2 regions of the Exiguobacterium sp. EF_C8 genome follow, and region 2 is predicted to be linked to the other one. Evidence: predicted binding sites of a transcription regulator. Region 2 holds the regulator's gene; the other holds the start of a gene.
The links. The regulator Rex, encoded in region 2, represses fermentation and respiration genes when NADH is low (regulators of the CRP and FNR family bind a similar motif). The targets are predictions, from matches to a motif close to TTGTGAAATATTTCACAA.

Region 1: the regulator Rex is predicted to act here: its motif matches at 3,639-3,656, upstream of ACY2IG_RS04790 (L-lactate dehydrogenase).

The regions. Positions count from the first base shown of each region.
Region 1 covers NZ_CM143264.1:925,411-931,543, forward strand. Annotated here, with positions in the region: gene ACY2IG_RS04770 (1,4-alpha-glucan branching protein domain-containing protein) at 1-1,949, shown strand, start outside; gene rpmG (50S ribosomal protein L33) at 2,054-2,203, shown strand; gene ACY2IG_RS04780 (5-formyltetrahydrofolate cyclo-ligase) at 2,261-2,806, shown strand; gene ACY2IG_RS04785 (DUF92 domain-containing protein) at 2,800-3,579, shown strand; gene ACY2IG_RS04790 (L-lactate dehydrogenase) at 3,743-4,699, shown strand; gene ACY2IG_RS04795 (GNAT family N-acetyltransferase) at 4,955-5,464, shown strand; gene ACY2IG_RS04800 (M42 family metallopeptidase) at 5,625-6,133, shown strand, end outside.
Region 2 covers NZ_CM143264.1:2,901,703-2,907,835, reverse strand. Annotated here, with positions in the region: gene ACY2IG_RS15310 (DoxX family protein) at 99-497, shown strand; gene ACY2IG_RS15305 (flavin reductase family protein) at 517-1,110, shown strand; gene ACY2IG_RS15300 (hypothetical protein) at 1,241-1,663, opposite strand; gene ACY2IG_RS15295 (ATP-binding cassette domain-containing protein) at 1,663-3,564, opposite strand; gene ACY2IG_RS15290 (redox-sensing transcriptional repressor Rex) at 3,732-4,391, shown strand; gene ACY2IG_RS15285 (twin-arginine translocase TatA/TatE family subunit) at 4,391-4,588, shown strand; gene tatC (twin-arginine translocase subunit TatC) at 4,596-5,375, shown strand; tRNA gene ACY2IG_RS15275 (tRNA-Ala) at 5,480-5,555, shown strand; gene ACY2IG_RS15270 (S8 family serine peptidase) at 5,778-6,133, shown strand, end outside.

The DNA of each region.
Region 1 (6,133 bases), 1.1 Mb from region 2:
TCGAGGACACATTACGTTTGATTCGTCAGGAACTGGAGCGAGAGCTTGACCAAAAGGAACGAGATGCTCTTTTATTCTATCAAGACCGCTATCAAGATTTATTGAATACGTTCCTTCACTGGGAAAAAGATTTGAACCGGGCATTCCGCCATTACAAAGAGCAAGGCTATCTTGATTTGATTACCTGTACGGCGACACACGGGTTCAGTCCTCACATGTTGTCTGAACAAGCGGCGCGCTCTGAAATTCAGACAGGCTTGAACTGTTTTGAACGCCATTACGGATTCCGTCCATCAGGTCTTTGGATGCCGGAATGTGCCTATACGCCAGGACTTGATCGAATTTTATATGAGGAAGGCATTCGCTATACGTTCGTCGATGAACATTCGATTTTAAACGCCGATCCAGCACCAAAACACGGAATTGGAGCACCCGTCTATTCTCCACACGGCGTAGCACTCTTCCCGCGTGATCAAATCATTTCCGGAAAAATCTGGAGTTCTGTCATCGGATATCCGGGACATCCTGATTATCGTGAGTTTTATCGGGATCTCGCGTATGATCGGGAATGGGATCAAATTGCTGAGTTCATGCATCCGGAAGGCTTACGTTATGATACCGGTTTGAAATTGCATCGTGTAACAGGTGAGACGGATCAAAAAGACTATTACGTGCGTGACTGGGCATGGCAACGAACAAGTGAGCATGCAGCAGATTTTGCTCAAGCACTTGGTGAACATTTAGATGCATATCAAGGACAAGACTTCCCGCCATTTCTCGTCACAGCACCATTTGATGCTGAATTGTTTGGTCACTGGTGGTTCGAAGGACCTGATTTCCTTGGTAAAGCGATGGAACGTCTAGAGGATCAGGCGATTGAGTCGATTTCACCAGCTATGTTCCTCGAACGTCACTTCCAAGACATCGATACGGCACATGTCGCGATGGGAACGTGGGGACGAAAAGGCTATGCGGAAGTCTGGATCAACGAGCGCAACGACTGGATGATTCGCCATCTCCACCAGCTCGAAAAGAGACTAGCAGGAATCGTTGCGCGAAATCGTCATCAAGATGCATTGACTGTCAAGGCGAAACGCCAGCTCATTCGAGAATATCTACTTGCTGTCTCAAGTGACTGGCCGTTCATTTTAGACGGACAGACGACAGCACAGTACGCTGCGAACCGGTTCCGTGAGCATATCTTACGTTTTGAAGAAACCGAACGTCGTCTCGATGCACAAGAATTAACGATGGACTGGTTGGAAGGGCGTTATCAACAATATCCGTTCTTGCAAGATGAAGACATTGAACCAGATGTTTTCTTAACGGCTCATGACTATTATGTTGCGGTCAAACGCGATGCTGCTTTGAACAAGGATGGTATTCTAATGTTCACTCGGGATTACGAACAATCTCACCGTCCAGTTCGTGATGTAGCTAGACGACTAGCGGCAGCGGGAGAGAACGTCTACGTCGTAACGGAACATCCTGAAGCGTATCGATTCGAGGAGGGTGTACATGTATACGGGGTACAAGTGACAGGTCTACCGCTCGTTCAAACATACAATCAACTGGCTGCGTTAAATCTAGCCTTCTTGCGTCAGGCGCAAGCCTTGGCGAAGATCGTTGACTTCCAAGTCGTCCATAACTTCAATATGGAAACAGCGTCAGCTGCCCAGGCAATCGCCAAGATGAAAGAGTTGCCACTCGTCAGTAATGTTTATGATGTCGAGAGTGAGCGTTCTCCGGATCGTTCAGGTGGTCTGGTCGTTGCGTTAAAACGACTTGAAGGAGACGCATTGCGTCAATCGGCTGTCGTTTATCTAGAACGGGAAGAGTCACGCAACGGGGTGGAACAGGAGTATCACGTTGAAAAGAAACCTCTTCGTTTTGAAGAGAACCTTGAAAAACCATATCAACACGTGACGAATCCGAAAAAGAACGGATGAACAGTTGCAATTCCTTTCCTTTCTTGGTACGATACTTGAGTATGCTTAACCTTATGTAAAGCAAAATCACTTGATACATCGAGAGCTAGATAGGAGGGAATTCCATGCGCGTTAAAATCACATTAGCTTGCACTGAAACTGGTGACCGTACTTATATCACTAAAAAGAACAAGCGTAACAACCCAGAGCGTCTTGAGTTGAAGAAATACAACCCACGTCTCCGTAAACACACACTTCACCGTGAAGTGAAATAATTGAGATGGAAGCCGTCACTTCGTGTGATGGCTTTTTTTGTGGAAAGGAAGACAGTTATGAACAAACAAGAAGTACGCCGTCTGATCAAAGAAAGATTAGATGTGATGGAGAACCGTGCTGAAAAGGAACGGTTAATACACGAACATGTTTTGTTATTGCCTGAATGGCAACAAGCGACTTGTGTCGCAATCACGTTAGCATTTCGAAATGAATGTGATACAAGCATATTGATTAAACAAGCGTGGCAAGAGGACAAGACGGTCTTGATACCGAAAGTAGTCGGAGAAGAGATGGTCTTTTATGAATACAGACCAGAAGATCAATTGCAGCATAATCAGATGGGGATCGCAGAACCAATGGATTCAGCTCGTCGCACTACACTTGATCAAGCGGGATTTTGTCTCGTTCCGGGACGCGCCTATCGACGGGATGGCTATCGCTTAGGGTGGGGAGGCGGTTATTATGATCGTGCACTCGTGACATACACAGGTTGTAAAGTATCCATCGCCTTTTCAGAACAGCTCTTTCCAGATTTTGAAGTGGAGGACTTCGATATCCCAGTTGATCTCATCGTCACGGACCAAGAGGTTATCCGATGTTAAGTGTTACGATTTTATTTTGTCTCATTCTCGCCTGGACTGGACGATATTTTCGCTTGTTGACGACAAGCGGGGCTGTCTTGACAATGCTCGTCGGCAGTGGTGTCTCATTTGGATTCGGCTTGAAAGGTTTAGTGGTGCTCTTACTCTTCTTTGGCAGCTCGAGTCTTTTATCGAAAATTGGGCGTTCTAGAAAAAAATCCGTGGACGCGATCGTCGAAAAAGAGGGTGCACGTGACGGATGGCAAGTACTTGCGAATGGAGGAGTAGCGTTCGTCGCTGCTATAGCCTACGCCATGACGATGAATTTTGCATATCTCTTGTTATTCCTATTCGTCATCGCGGCATCGAATGCCGATACATGGGCTTCGGAAATCGGTCCACTCTCAAGACGTGATCCATGGTCTTTGAAAACATTACGACGGGTACCAGCAGGAACGAGCGGAGCGATGTCGTTAATCGGAACGTTAGGAACAATTGCTGGAGCTGCGTTCATCGCTTTAGCAGCGCAGTGGATCTTCTCTCTTTCTTTGACAGAGGCCTTACTTGTGGCAGGTATCGGTGTCCTTGGAAGTCTGCTCGATACACTATTTGGAGCAATGTGGCAACGCGTGTATGAATGTTCAGTTTGCGGGGAACGTACGGAAAAACGAGAGCATCATGGACAACCGACAGCTTACGTATCGGGTATTTGGTTTCTTGGAAATGATGCGGTAAACGTCATGACGAGTGGTCTAGCGAGTGGAATCGGGTTTATCATCGTCCGATTCTGGTAAGTGCAAAGTAGGACAGGGTAATTCCTTATGTTAGGATATCGATGACACAAAATGGACAAATGTGATTAATTTCACATATTACAAAGAATGTGAAAGATGTTACAATTTATTTGTGAGATAGTTAACAAACTCTTAGAACGAATGAAAGGGTGGACATAACGAGATGGAATTACATGCGAAAGTAACACGGGTGGCGTTAATCGGAGCAGGTGCGGTCGGTTCAAGCTTTGCTTATCAGATGTCAACAGCCGGACTTTGTGAGGAACTTGTCATCATTGACGTCAATAAAGCAAAAGCAGAAGGTGAAGCGATGGACTTGAACCACGGAACCCCGTTTAGTTCTTCACCGATGCGGATCTGGGCTGGAGATTATATGGACTGCCGAGAGGCTGAGGTCGTCGTCATCACGGCGGGAGCTCCTCAAAAACCAGGAGAGACGAGACTCGATCTCGTCGCAAAGAATGCATTGATCATGAAAGAAATGATTCGTCAGATTATGGATTCTGGTTTTGATGGTCTCATCGTCGTGGCTTCCAATCCGGTTGATATCATGGCACATCTGGCTTGGAAATATTCCGGTCTTCCAAAATCACGCGTATTTGGATCAGGAACGGTGCTCGATACAGCACGTCTGCGTCAAATGCTTGGAGAATACTTTCACATCGATTCTCGCAATGCCCATGCCTACATTCTTGGAGAACATGGAGATACGGAATTCGCTGCCTGGAGTAATAGCCGTATTTATGGAAAAACAATTGATGAACTACTTGCTGAGGACGATCGTTATTCTCAAGCAGACCTTGATCAAATCTATATCAACGTTCGGGATGCTGCCTATCATATTATCGAACGTAAAGGAGCAACTTATTATGCGATTGGACTTGGACTTGTTCGAATCGTGCGTGCCATCCTTGGGAACGAGAACTGTTTGTTGACGGTCGGGGCGTATGTAGATGGGCAGTACGGGATTTCCGGCATTCACATCGGAGTACCGGCGATCATCAATCGTCAAGGTGTGCGGGAAATCATTGAAGTCGCGTTGACGGAAGAAGAAATGAAGAAGTTTCATCATTCTGCTGATGTATTGCGTCAGACACTCGAACCTGTCTTGCAAGATTAACGGCGCAAAGCATGACGAAAACCTCATAAATAGAGAGCTTAAAAACTCAAATGGTGATCCTGTATCTTAGTGTCCACCTTTGAGTTTTTGTTATGAGAAAAAAAGAGGCAAACATCACTACTGTATTTAAGTGAAATTGAAAGAGAAAAAAATCTAGGTTTTATTTTACTAGAAAAGGGTTAAGTAAGAGATAGAAGCGTTTTTCCGTTATTATTTGTACGTCATGAAACCCAAAAAAGGAGAGAATCGACAGTCATGTATACTTTTCGAAAATTAACTAAAGAGGATGCAGAACAATACTGGAATCTACGCCTTGAGGGATTAAAGAATCATCCAGATGCGTTCGGTCATTCGTTTGACGATGAACAGCAAACCCCGCTCCGCGAAGTACGAGAAGGTCTAGAAGGAGAACCCGACTCCGATGAGATTTGGCTCGGTATGTTCGACGGCGATGTATTGTTTGGGTTTGGACAGGTCAAGCCATATGAACTGTCACGTGAATCGCACAAAGCGATGATTTCCGGAGTATATGTTTCGCCTGCATATCGTGGAGGGACCGGTCGTGCTCTGATGGAGGCCTTGATCGACGAGGCGAAGAAGTTACCAGACGTTGAGCAAGTCATTCTTGCCGTATTATCAGGAAATGAAGCAGCGCAAAGTCTTTACGAATCGCTCGGCTTTGAAGTATATGCCGAAGATCCAGACTCCGTAAAATTAGAAGATGGCACATACCGTGATGATATTTGGATGAAAAAATACGTCTAAGTTCATTATATGGTGTGGACAAAAAGCTGTAGCAAAAAAGTGCTACAGCTTTTTCGCGTAGTGGATGTAGGATATCAGTACCGACAAAGAATGAATATTTGTTATCATGAAAACAAAGCGGATAGCACGTTGTAGTCCGATTGAAAGGGAGCGAATGAACATGAAAGAAGTCATACGTACGATTGAAGAGCTGGTCTCGATTCCAAGTCCGACAGGTTCGACGAAAGAAGCGATTACATACGTAGAAAAGCGATTGATGGCAGAAGGCATCACGTATCGAAAACTCGAGAAAGGAGCCATCTTAGCGACTTTGCCTGGTGCTTCAACTCGCACGCGGTTACTGACGGCACACGTCGATACATTAGGGGCAATGGTAAAAGAGATTTTACCAACGGGACGACTCAGTTTATCACAATTAGGGGGCTATGCTTGGACAGCGATCGAAGGAGAGAACTGTCTCGTGCATAAGATGGACGGTCAAACAATTTCCGGTACGATTGTTTTCCATCATTCGAGTGTCCATACGTCACGCGAGACGAACAAAACGGAACGGTCCGCTGATAATATTGAAGTCCGACTTGATATTCGTTCGACGACAGCCGAAGAGACGCGCGTCGCGGGGATTGAAGTAGGAGACGTCGTGACGTTTGATCCGCGTTTCCTCTATAC
Region 2 (6,133 bases):
AAACAAATCTATTTACTTTTAGTAAGTGATAAGATATAGTCTGTTTATTGAGTTACTTAAAGTAACTAAAATACATTAGGTAAAAGGAGAAGAGAGAAATGATGGATACAGGACTTTTAATCATTCGTTTAATCATCGGTTTAACATTTGCTGCACACGGGACACAAAAATTATTTGGTTGGTTTGGTGGACACGGCATCGCTGGAACAGGCGGTTGGTTCGAATCAATTGGCATGAAGCCAGGAAAAGCACTCGCGATTACAGCGGGTCTTGCTGAATTAATCGGTGGATTATTGTTTGCAGGCGGGGTATTCCTCTGGATCGCTGCAATCCTCATCATCGGTTCGATGCTTGTCGCGATCGTTAAAGTACACGGTGCGAATGGTTACTGGGTGACGCAGAACGGGTACGAATACAACATGGCATTGATCGTTATCGCCCTTGGAGTGGCGATGATTGGTGCTGGAGACTATTCACTCGCTGCACTCATCGGGTGAGGAAAAAGGTGGGTCATTCATGAAGTTCGAGGCATCAACGCTTAGCGCAAAAGACAATTATAAATTACTGATCGGAAGCATCATTCCGCGTCCGATTGCCTTCGTGACGACGCTAGGGGAAGACGGGACGGTCAACGCCGCCCCCTTTTCCTTCTTTACGGTCGCATCAAGTAGTCCGCCACAACTGGTGATTGCCGTACAACGGACGGATCAGGGACAAAAGGATACGGCACGTAATATCCTAGCAAAACAAAGCTATGTCATCCATATCGTCAGCGAAGAAATCGTCGACGCAGTCAATGAGACGGCTGCGCCACTCGCTTACGGTGAAAGTGAACTCGAACGGACGGATTTAACGCTCGTCGATAGCGATGCAATCGACGTGCCCGGAATCGCGGAAGCGAAAATCCGGTTCGAGATGCGCTTAACGCAACACGTCGAGCTAGAAGGTGCCGATCTGTTGATCGGGGAAGTACTGCGCTATCACGTCGCGGATGAACTCGTCGAGTCGTTCCGGATTGACGCAGCAGGATTGAAGGCTGTCGCTCGTTTAGCAGGGAATGATTATGCGACGATCGGGAAGACGTTTACGATTGCCCGACCGACAAAATGATAGTAGTGTGAATGCTTGATTCATCGTACGATTCGTTTTGATTCAAACAAAAGGAGTGGAGATACCGGTCTAGCTACCGGAATCTCCACTCCTTTTTCTCATGTCGTTCATCTGATTCATCGATCGGACTTCAAGGTTGCGAATCGATTTCGTTTGAAGAGGCTTCAAGACCATGACGTTTACTGTACTGATAGCCATCGAGCAAATAAAAGACGATTGCGAGTGCCCAAATGCCGACACAGCTGATCAAGAAAGCGGTGAGCGGTGAGACACTACCGTAATACGATAGGATCAACGGGTCAGTGAGTTCGACGAATAGCTGTGTCGTCAGGAGCGTACAGCATAATCCCGAGAGTAAACTGACGAAAAGACCGCTCCATGTCTGGATGACGAGACCAATCATACAAGAAATCAGGAGAAACAAAGGAAGCGCGGCATTAAAAGCATCCGGCCGGATGAAGGTCGACACGTAGTCCGCATACATCGGTACGAAATAAAGGATGCCGGATAGCAGTCCTTGAATCAAGTTAATGAAAAAGCTTTTCGTCCGCATCAGTGTTGGTTCTCCCATCGTTCCATCAATTCGAGTAGATCGACATCGATCTGGTCCCGTTCCGCAGATAACGCTGTCGCTTTTGGAATATCATTAAAGACTTCCGGTTCGCAAAGCAACTGTTCGATTTCCGCTGAACGCTGTTCGAGCCGTTCAATATCTTGTTCGAGTTGTTCGATTTGCTGACGGCGTTTTTTTTCTTCTTTCTGTGCTTCTTTGTCGATCGTCTTCGATGCCGTGACTTTTGCCGCTTTTGCCTCTTCGGCTTCAAGGCGAGCGATTTCTTCTTGTTCGGCCTTCTTCTCTGTGTAGTACGAATAATCGCCGAGGTATTCTGTCACACCAGCTTCACTCATCTCGATGACGCGTGTCGCGATCCGATCGATGAAGTAGCGGTCATGGGAGACGAAGAGTAGCGTACCTTCATAGTCGACGAGAGCGTTCTCAAGGACCATCTTCGAATCAAGATCCAAGTGGTTCGTTGGCTCGTCAAGGATGAGGACGTTAGTCTTCCGGAGTTTCAGTTTTGCGAGCGCGAGACGTCCGCGTTCGCCACCAGACAATTCATGAACGATTTTGAAGACATCGTCGCCGCTGAACAGGAATTGTCCGAGCACAGAACGGACTTCTTGTTCGCGCATCAGTGGCCATTCGTTCCAAATCTCATCGATGACACGGTTCCGGTCATTGAGTTCCGCTTGCTCTTGATCGTAATACCCGATCGAGACGCCAGTTCCGAAACGGAAATCACCGAAGAGAGGACGTAAACGACCGACGAGGACTTTTAAGAGCGTCGACTTCCCGATTCCGTTCGGTCCGACGAGTGCCAGTGATTCACCGCGTTGCAAGCGGAACGTGATGTCTTTTGAGACAGCTTCTTCGTAACCGATTGCCAATTGATTGACTTGAAGAACGTCATTCCCGCTCTGTTTTTCGATTGGGAAGGACAGGACCGTACTGCGTTCATCTCCATCTGGTCGATCGAGCCGGTCGACCTTCTCGAGCCGTTTTCGAACGCTTTGAGCACGCTTTGTCGTCGTCGCCCGAGCGATGTTTCGTTGAATGAAGTCCTGCATCTTTGCGATTTCTTCTTGCTGCTGTTCGAACTGTTTCATTTCTTGATCGTACAATGCCGCTTTTTGCTCGAGGTACTTCGTATAGTTCCCCGTGAACTTACGACAGACATTACGAGAGAGCTCATAGACGACATTGACGACTTGATCGAGGAAGTACCGATCGTGCGAGACGATCAGAACGGCACCACGATAACCACCGAGGTAACTTTCAAGCCAAGCAAGCGTATCGATATCCAGGTGGTTCGTCGGCTCATCGAGAATGAGAAGCTCTGGTGCTTGCAGGAGCATCTTCGCTAAGGCGAGCCGTGTCCGTTGACCCCCGGACAATGTCTGGATCCGGCGCGAGTAATCGTCTGGATAAAAGCGCATGCCGTGCAGGACGGAGCGGATATTCGCCTCAAACTGATAACCACCGGCTTCTGAGAAGTCGTGTTGCGCTTGATCATACGTCTTCAAGAGACGATCGTACGCGACCGGGTCGTTCAAGATGTGCTCCATGCCCATCTCGATTTCCATCCGGCGCAGTGTTCGTTCTTGTTCTTGCAGATGTTCAAAGACGGTCAGCATCTCGTTCCAGATCGTCTCGTTCGATTCGAGACCACTGTCTTGCGCGAGATAACCGATTTTGACATCTTTACCTTTCATGATATCGCCCGAGTCATGACTGAGTTCACCAGCGATGATTTTGAGCAAGGTTGATTTACCGGCACCATTTCGACCGACGAGCGCAATTCGGTCGCGCTCCTGTACTTCTAGTTTGATATTTTCTAAAATCGGCTCGACGCCGAATGATTTCGAGAGTTGGTTGACTTGTAAGAGTATCATTTCCATCCATCCTTCCACCCTTTAGTCTATCACGAACAAAAGCGCGAGGTCCTGCGGAATATATTATTTGTGACTCTATGTGAAGTGGTTTACAATCAAGGAGAGTAGAAAGCTTTTTGCAAAGATTTGGGTGCCACGATGGATGTGGCCGAAGGGGGAACTGCAGGATGAATGGACCAGACACAAAAATTCCACAAGCGACAGCAAAACGGTTGCCGCTATATTATCGTTTCATCCAAAGTTTATACAATTCAGGTAAGCTCCGCGTCTCTTCTGCTGAGTTAAGCGAGGCGGTGAAGGTTGATTCAGCAACGATTCGTCGCGACTTTTCCTACTTTGGGGCACTAGGGAAGAAGGGGTATGGATATAACGTTCAACATCTCTTAACGTTTTTCCGGAAAACCTTGAATCAAGATGAGGTGACGAATGTTGCCTTGATCGGGGTCGGTCATCTCGGAACAGCGTTTGCAAATTATAACTTTTTAAAGAATAATAGTACTCGGATAGTCGTTGCGTTTGATGCGGACGAAGAGAAGGTCGGAACAACGACGCATGACGTTCCAATCTATCATGTTTCGGACATGAAAGAACAAATCGAAGCGAATCAGGTCGATGTCGCCATCTTGACGGTTCCATCCCAGTTCGCACAGTCAGTAGCGGATGAGTTAGTCGAGTATGGTGTGACAGGCATTCTGAACTTCACGCCTGCACGGTTGAACGTGCCAGTGAGCGTTCGGGTTCATCACATCGATTTATCGATCGAGTTGCAGTCGTTAGTTTATTTCATGAAGCATTATTCGCAATCAGCTGAAGGAGTGAAATCATAATGGAAAACCTTATCCCGCTCACGTTAGGTATCGGACCTGCGAGTATCGGATTAATTGCTGTCGTCGCGTTGATCATCTTCGGACCGAAGAAGTTACCGGAATTCGGTCGTGCTGCCGGTCAAACATTGAAAGAGTTCAAGAATGCCACGAACGGCATCATGGACGACGATAAAAAGGACGAACCGAAAGAGAAGTGATTGAATCATGACGGTTGATCAAGAACAAAGCATGACGTCGCACCTAGACGAACTGCGTAAGCGGATTGTCTGGTCGCTCCTCATCGTCGTCGTCCTGTTCGCTGTCGCATTTCCGCTCGTCCGACCGCTCGTCCGTTTTCTGCAAGCGGACTTAAAAGAGCTCGGTATCGGATTAAATGCCTTCAACGTCGCCGATCCTTTAATGTTGTATTTGAATCTTGCGTTCATCATCGCGCTGATTTTAGCGTCACCGTTCTGGATGTATCAACTGTGGGCATTCGTCCGACCAGGGCTTTATGAAAAGGAACAAAAAGCAACACTGACATATATTCCAGTCATCTTCTTTCTATTTTTGGCTGGTGTAGCCTTCTCGTATTTCTGGTTGCTTCCCTTCTTGCTCGAAGTCTCAACGGATCTCGGGAAAGAATTGGGGATCGAGCAAGTCATCGGGGTCGAAAACTACTTCAGTTTCTTGATCCGGTTGACGATGCCGTTTGGTCTTCTCTTCCAATTGCCGGTCGTGACGATGTTCCTGACACGTCTTGGTCTTGTGACGCCATATTTCATGCGAAAGAATCGGAAATATGCGTATTTCGCGCTGTTCGTCGTTGCGGCATTGATCGCACCGCCGGACGTGACGTCACACTTGATGATCTCAGTGCCGTTGTTCGTTCTCTATGAAATCAGTATCTTGATTTCCGCGCGGACGTATAAAAAGGTCTTGATCCTCGAGCAACAGGCAGAGCTTGAACGACAGGCGGATTTGATGCGTGAATTGAATAAATGAATCGTGAATTCCTTCCAGCCATTTCGGGAGGAATTCTTTTTTATGAAAGCGTTATGTTTATATTGATAAAGCAGTTAGCGATGCGTATACTAAAGATAATTCATGGGGGCTTAGCTCAGCTGGGAGAGCGTTTGGCTGGCAGCCAAAAGGTCGTCGGTTCGATCCCGATAGTCTCCACCAAGTGCATACGTTCAACTCCTCGAGTGCTCGAGGAGTTTTTTTATGTTCCCAGTTAAATTCCTTCCAAATATAAAATGTCACCAAAAAGAAATAAATTAAAAAAATATACAAATATAAATTGTTTATTTCCATTAACTTCATTAAACTAAAAATACAGAATTTTCTTTAAACTGTTTTATTAGTATTACTACTATGGTTTTACAGAAAAGGGGAAACGAACGCATGAAGAAGAAGATTGCACTTATGGCAGCCGTCTTAATGACGTCTTCCAATCTAGTCAGTGCGCAAGGTGCACTGTCCTCGCAAGACAAAGCGACGGGTCAAAAACCGCAGGCGCTCTCACTGAAGAAATCGGGGCAAGAAAAGAACTACAAACAATCGGATAAAGTCCGAGTCGTCATCGAGATGGAACAAAAACCGGCGATTCAAATCGCCCAAGCTCAAAACAAGCGGTATAGCACATTGAGCAATGCCGAAAAGGAATCGATCAAGGATCGACTCGTCAGCGTCCAAAAATCAGTCAAGTCAGCTATCGCTAAAAAGGCGATTCCTGTTACATATAAAGAAAGCTTCACAAC